2 regions of the Pseudomonas sp. HC1(2025) genome follow, and region 1 is predicted to be linked to the other one. Evidence: riboswitches for the same ligand, from Rfam matches in the RefSeq annotation. Region 1 holds a riboswitch; the other holds the start of a gene.

What was found. A riboswitch is a leader RNA that binds a small molecule or an ion and turns the genes downstream of it on or off. The one in region 1 is predicted to bind cobalamin.
Region 2: another riboswitch for cobalamin. It lies ahead of cobO (cob(I)yrinic acid a,c-diamide adenosyltransferase); the one in region 1 lies ahead of ACSSVH_RS13665 (CbtB domain-containing protein).

The regions. Positions count from the first base shown of each region.
Region 1 is NZ_CP196017.1:3,043,328-3,046,729, forward strand. Features, by position in the region: gene ACSSVH_RS13660 (hypothetical protein) at 602-1,312, shown strand; cobalamin riboswitch at 1,364-1,570, shown strand; gene ACSSVH_RS13665 (CbtB domain-containing protein) at 1,667-1,855, shown strand; gene ACSSVH_RS13670 (CbtA family protein) at 1,867-2,568, shown strand; gene ACSSVH_RS13675 (cobalamin biosynthesis protein) at 2,565-2,978, shown strand; gene cobM (precorrin-4 C(11)-methyltransferase) at 3,060-3,402, shown strand, end outside.
Region 2 is NZ_CP196017.1:4,199,131-4,202,532, reverse strand. Features, by position in the region: gene ACSSVH_RS18620 (transglutaminase family protein) at 1-47, shown strand, start outside; gene ACSSVH_RS18615 (PQQ-dependent sugar dehydrogenase) at 115-1,428, opposite strand; cobalamin riboswitch at 1,528-1,775, shown strand; gene cobO (cob(I)yrinic acid a,c-diamide adenosyltransferase) at 1,856-2,467, shown strand; gene ACSSVH_RS18605 (cobyrinic acid a,c-diamide synthase CobB) at 2,464-3,402, shown strand, end outside.

The DNA of each region.
Region 1 (3,402 bases):
TCACCTCTGGGGACCCAAAGTGAAACCGTCACGCCGCGAACACTACATAACTATCGCACCTCTCACCAACCCACTGAATACACTGAATATGCATCCACGTTAGCTGGAACGATGACAATCAATCCAACAGAAAACGCAATTCAACCAATATCACTCGCTATAACGCCTAAAACCAATAACCTCCCATCTTTGCAGACACTGAACAATGATGTTTCCCACCGTACTTTGTCGTAGACATCAGCCGATAGTATTTCTGATAGACCCTGACCTGGCAGGAGACCAGCTCAACGTTATGACATGGACAATTTTGACTATACGTTTGCTCATACCTGCCCCCTAATCGCCTTTTCAGGAGCGTTACTAGCCAGCACTACAAAGACCTGTACGTAGTGCAGACCGTAAAAGCACCTTATGTAAAAGCCCGCCTTGAATCCAGCCTGGCTATCCAGCCCACACGAGTTAAAGAGGTGCTGTAATTTAATGAAATCCATTTCGCAGTTAGCACGAGGAACAGCAGCCTTGAAAAACATCACTCACTCTCAAGGCAGCTTTCCAAACAATCCAACCCCAAGCCCACCTATTCAATGGGGATACAAACACGATGAATTCTTCAGCAAGCATTCAACCCAGTGCGCCTATGCTTAACGCACCTCGCACTACACTCCCCAAAGACGCTTCTCCCACCTTAGCACCGACACAAAACATCTCATCGGACATTCCGTATTTTGAGAGCTACACCCACTCGATGCTGGCCGAAAAACTACTGGCCCATTTCATAGATTTGGAAGTCCCAGGCGCTAAAACATCCAACAGCTTTCGCTTGGATGAGCTTAAAAGTATGGCGAGAGGCAAACTACACGACGGACGAGATGCCACACAAGAGCAAGTAGAGCTTGCAAAGCAGGTCATCAACCGCCCAGAACTAGTCAAGTCACTCTTTGGTTCGCACTCCGGTAATGTGACCTGGGACCAAGTCGCTCTTATCGCTGGAGACTTCAAAAGTCTCAGCGATGCAGCCCTGCTGGACCAAGCGAGAATTTACTTTCGCGAATTTGCCAAAGGTCCCAAAGATCATTATGTAAACTTTAACGAACTGCGAGAGGCCGCACGCCAAACAAGAAGCACCCGCCACTTTTCGTACAATGCAACCAAAGTTGCCCAAGAACTTCTTAAGCGGCCTGACCTGCTTTGGGATTTGGATACAAAGCCTGTCTCTCTCTCACGTCCAAGCAAACCAGACAACAGATTTGGGTTGGGCAGTATTTTTTACTCAGAAGATTGGGTTTCCACGTCGCCGCGTCGCCCTGGCTGATCAGGCAGGCGTCAATTCGTCTATTTGACGCCCGCCCTCTGGCCATGCTCTCCTACACATCTTGTTTCGGGTGCCCTTTACAGGGTGAAACGGGAAACCGGTCAATCATGCATGCATGACCAATCCGGTGCTGCCCCCGCAACGGTAAGCGAGCGAAGCGTCACAGCCACTGTGCTTTTGGCATGGGAAGGCGATGCTTTCAGGACTCAGGAGAGCCCCCTCGCAAGCCCGGAGACCGGCCCGAAAAATCAAATAACAAACCCGCGGTGGGCGGGCGCTGTTCAGAACCCTGCGTGCCCGGCTCGCGGGGTTTTCATGCGCTCGTGTCACCCTGCCACTCGAAAGGGACGTGCCATGTCGATCATCAGCAGCACCTCACACACCGCCAGCAGCTCCGCCACCTTGAGCCAACGCCTGACCGCCGCCATCGGCGCGGCGATCCTCGGTGCATGCCTGGTGTATTTCGCCGGGTTCTCGCACATCGAGGCCGTGCACAACGCTGCCCACGATACGCGCCACAGCGCCGCCTTCCCGTGCCACTGAGACCTGCCGCCATGATCAAGCGAATTGCGCAAACCGCAGGTTTCACCGGCCTGCTGGCCGCCCTGTTGCTGACCCTGCTGCAGAGCTTCTGGGTGGCCCCGTTGATCCTGCAGGCGGAAACCTTCGAAAACGCCCCTGCCGCGACCGAGGTACATGAGCATGCCCCTGGCGCTACGGCCCACAGCCACGACGCCGAGGCCTGGGAGCCGGAAAATGGCTGGCAGCGCGTGCTCTCCACCACTGGCGGCAACCTGGTGGTCGCCGTGGGTTTTGCACTGATGCTCGCCGGCCTCTACACCCTGCGTGCCCCGACTCGCACCGCCCAGGGCCTGCTCTGGGGCCTGGCCGGCTACGCCACCTTTGTGTTGGCGCCGACCCTCGGCCTGCCACCGGAGCTGCCCGGCACCGCTGCGGCGGACCTGGCGCAACGGCAGATCTGGTGGATCGGCACGGCAGCCTCCACTGCCGCCGGCATTGCGCTGATTGTGTTTGGTCGCAACTGGCTGCTGAAGATCCTCGGCGTGGCCATCCTGGCGGTGCCCCATGTGGTTGGCGCGCCACAGCCCGAAGTGCACTCGATGCTCGCCCCAGAAGCTCTGGAAGCACAGTTCAAGATCGCTTCGCAGCTGACCAACGTTGCGTTCTGGCTGGCCCTGGGCCTGATCAGTGCCTGGTTGTTCCGGCGTAACCGCGACGATCAGTACTCGGCATGACAACGGCCAACACCCGGCCGACCCTGGTGGTCGGCCTGGGTTGCCAGGGTGGTTGCAGCGTCGAGGCGTTATTGGCGCTGTTCAATGAAGCCTTGGCTGGCGCAGGGATCGACCCTCGGCACATCAGCGCACTGGCGAGTATCGACCGCAAGCAGGATGAGCCGGGTTTACTGGCCCTGGCCGCCAGCCTGGGGTTGCCGCTGAAGTTTTTCAGTGCCCAGCAACTGGCGAGCCATGAAGCGCAACTGAGCCACCGCTCTGCCGTCGCCTTTGCCCATACCGGCTGCCATGGTATCGCTGAAAGCGCCGCCCTGGCCCTGGCCACGCAGCTGGCCCAGCGCCCTGCCCGCCTGTTGATCAACCGCCAGAAAAGCCCGCAAGCCACCTTTGCATTGGCGTGCGCCGGCTGAATTCCCGATAATCCCCGTCCTTGATCATGAGCGGTCTTCATCTACAGCCCGCCTTGCCCGCTTTTTCACAGGAATGTCCCCATGACCGTCTACTTCATCGGCGCAGGCCCCGGCGACCCGGAACTGATTACCGTCAAAGGCCAGCGGCTGATCCGCAGTTGCCCGGTGATTATCTATGCCGGCTCCCTGGTGCCTGCCGCGGTGCTTGAAGGCCATCAGGCCCAGTTGGTGGTCAATAGTGCCGAACTGCACCTGGAGCAGATCATTGACTTGATCAAGGACGCCCATGAAAAAGGCCAGGACGTAGCGCGCGTGCACTCCGGCGATCCAAGCCTGTATGGCGCGATTGGCGAGCAAATCCGTCATTTGCGCCAGTTGGGGATTGCCTTCCAGATCATTCCAGGGGTGACTGCGGTGGCCGCGT
Region 2 (3,402 bases), 1.2 Mb from region 1:
GGGTATTTGTGGCGCCGAGCCCGGTGATCCTGGTGCAGCAGCAATAACCCCGTCACCCCCTTGCCGGCGATGAGCCCAGAATGATCCTCATCGTCGGCAAGCCGGCATCAGGTGCTATTTAGCGGCTGACACCCGCCACACCTTATTCCCCACATCATCGGCCACCAGCAAGCCGCCTTGCTGGTCGATCACCACGCCCACCGGCCGGCCCATGGCTTTCTCATCACTGTTGAGGAACCCGGTCAGCACATCCACCGGTGCGCCGTTGGGCTTGCCCCCCGCAAATGGCACAAAGATTACCTTGTAACCACTGTGCGGCTTGCGATTCCACGAGCCGTGCTGGCCAATAAACGCGCCATGGGCAAATTGTGCCGGCAGCGTGTTGCCTTCAGCGAAGGTCAGGCCCAACGATGCGGTGTGTGGCCCGACGGCATAGTCCGGGGCAATGGCCTTGGCCACCAGGTCCGGATCCTGCGGCGTGACCCGTACATCCACATGTTGGCCGTAGTAGCTGAACGGCCAGCCGTAAAAGCCACCGTCCTGGACCGAGGTGATGTAGTCCGGCACCAAGTCGCTGCCGATTTCATCGCGCTCGTTGACCGCCGTCCATAGCTTGCCGCTTTGTGGCTCCCACGCCATGCCATTGGGGTTGCGCAGCCCGGAAGCAAAAATCCGCTGCTTGGCGCTGGCCCGGTCGACTTCCCAGATCGCCGCACGGCCCTGTTCGGCTTCCAGGCCGTTTTCACCGACGTTGCTGTTGGAACCCACGCTTACATACAACTTGCTGCCATCCTTGCTGGCCACCACGTTTTTCGTCCAGTGGTGGTTGAGCGGGCCGCCCGGCAGGTCGATGACCTTGGTGCCCTGGGCCTTGATCGCGGTTTCCCCCGGTTGATAGGGAAAGCGCAGCAGCTTGTCCGAGTCGGCCACGTACAGGTCGTTGCCCACCAGGGACATGCCAAACGGCGAGTTGAGGTTTTCCAGGAACACCGTGCGGGTTTCTGCCACGCCGTCATGGTCGGCATCGCGCAGCAGGGTGATGCGGTTCGGGCTAGGTACGCCGGCCCCGGCACGGCCCATGACCTTTTCCATGACCCAGCCGCGAATGCCCTTGGAGTCATCCGGCTTGGGCGGCGCGTTGGTCTCGGCCACCAGCACGTCGCCGTTGGGCAATACATACAACCAGCGCGGGTGGTCCAGGCCTTCGGCGAAGGCGCCGACCTGGGTGCCCGCAGCCGCGGTCGGCTTGGCGCCATCGGGCCAGCCAATGGCCGGGGCGATGTTGACGGTGGGGATCAGGGTTTTGTTCGGTTCCGGCAGCTTGGGCGATGGCCCCGTGCCGTCGGAGACCTGCAAGGTTGAGCTTTCGCCGCAGGCGGCGAGTGCGCCTGCGGCCATGATCAGTACGGCGAGTCGGGTCTTGTGCATGTTTTTCTCCTCAATGCCTGTAGTCATAGAGGTACAGCGCGCGGCGATGGTTCAAGTGCATGGCCGGCTTTAATTGACGCTGTACCCCCAACCCACTAACCTTCGCCGCTTGTTTCAGGTGCTCTGTGGCGTACGCGCCGACCGAGTGAAACAGGGAAGCCGGTGAGTGCGCGCACTTTTCTACAGTGCGGCCACGATCCCGGCGCTGCCCCCGCAACGGTAAATGAGTCAAGACGCTGCTTTTGCCACTGTATCGCCTGCGATATGGGAAGGCGCATCGTCGGCTCGCCCTGCTCAACAGGGCGCCACTCATGAGCCCGGAGACCGGCCTGATCCATCCAACAGCATCACGGTGGGCGATGCTTGGCTTCATTTAAGTGGTCTTTTCCTGCCCGCCGTTTTTGTCCAGCCCCAACGGAGAGCTGCCATGACTGATTCCCCCGATCGTGACGAACGCCACCTGGCGCGCATGCTGCGCAAAAAAGCGGTGATTGACGAGCGCATTGCCAACTCACCGAATGAATGCGGTTTGCTGCTGGTATTGACCGGCAACGGCAAAGGCAAGAGCAGCTCGGCCTTTGGCATGCTCGCCCGGGCCATGGGCCACGATCTGCAATGCGGCGTGGTGCAGTTCATCAAAGGCCGCAACAGCACCGGGGAAGAGCTGTTCTTCCGCCGCTTCCCCGAGCAGGTGCGTTTCCATGTGATGGGCGAGGGCTTTACCTGGGAGACCCAGGACCGCCAGCGTGATATCGCCGCTGCCGAAGCGGCCTGGAAAGTCTCCCGGGAAATGTTGCAGGACCCGTCCATCGGCCTGGTGGTGCTGGATGAGCTGAACATTGCGCTCAAGCACGGCTATCTGGACCTGGACCAAGTGTTGAGCGACCTGCAAGCCCGGCCACCGATGCAGCATGTGCTGGTCACCGGCCGCGGGGCCAAACCGGAACTGATTGAAATGGCCGATACCGTCACCGAAATGGGCATGCTCAAGCACGCGTTCCAGGCCGGTATCAAGGCACAGAAAGGCATCGAACTTTGAACCCGCCGCGCCATTGCCCAGCCGTGCTGATCGCCGCGCCGGCGTCAGGCCAGGGCAAGACCACTGTCACCGCCGCGCTGGCCCGTCTGCACCGCAACCTGGGGCGCAAGGTCCGGGTGTTCAAGTGCGGCCCGGACTTTCTCGACCCGATGATCCATGAGCGCGCCAGTGGTGCGCCGGTCTATCAATTGGACATGTGGATGGTCGGCGAGCAGGAAAGTCGCCGCCTGCTGTGGGAAGCAGCGGGCGAGGCGGACCTGATCCTGATCGAGGGCGTGATGGGCCTGTTCGACGGCACACCTTCCAGCGCCGACCTGGCGCGCCATTTTGGCGTGCCGGTACTGGCAGTGATCGATGGCACCGCCATGGCCCAGACCTTTGGCGCCCTGGCGCTGGGGCTGGCGCGTTACCAGGCAGACCTGCCGTTCGCCGGGGTCCTGGCCAACCGTGTCGGCACCGTGCGCCACGCCCAACTGCTCGAAGGCAGCTTGACCGAAGGCCTGCGCTGGTACGGCGCACTGTCCCGGGAAACCGGCATTGAGCTGCCCAGCCGTCACCTGGGCCTGGTGCAGGCCAGCGAGCTGAATGACCTGGACCTGCGCCTGGATGCTGCCGCCGCCGCCCTGGCCAGCAGTTGCGAGGTAGCGCTGCCACCGCCGGTGGAATTCGCCGCGCCCGAGCTGATCGAAGCCCAGCCGCTACTGGCCGGGGTGCGGATTGCCGTGGCCCGTGACGAAGCCTTTGCTTTCACCTACGGCGCCAGCCTGGATTTGCTGCGAGCGATGGGCGCGCAGTTGCACTTCTTCTCGCCGATCCATGACCGCGTGCTGCCCGACGCCGACAGCCTCTATCTGCCCGGTGGCTACCCGGAACTGCATCATCAGGCGCTGTCGCAAAATAGCGCGATGCTGCAGGCGATCCGTGCCCATCACGCT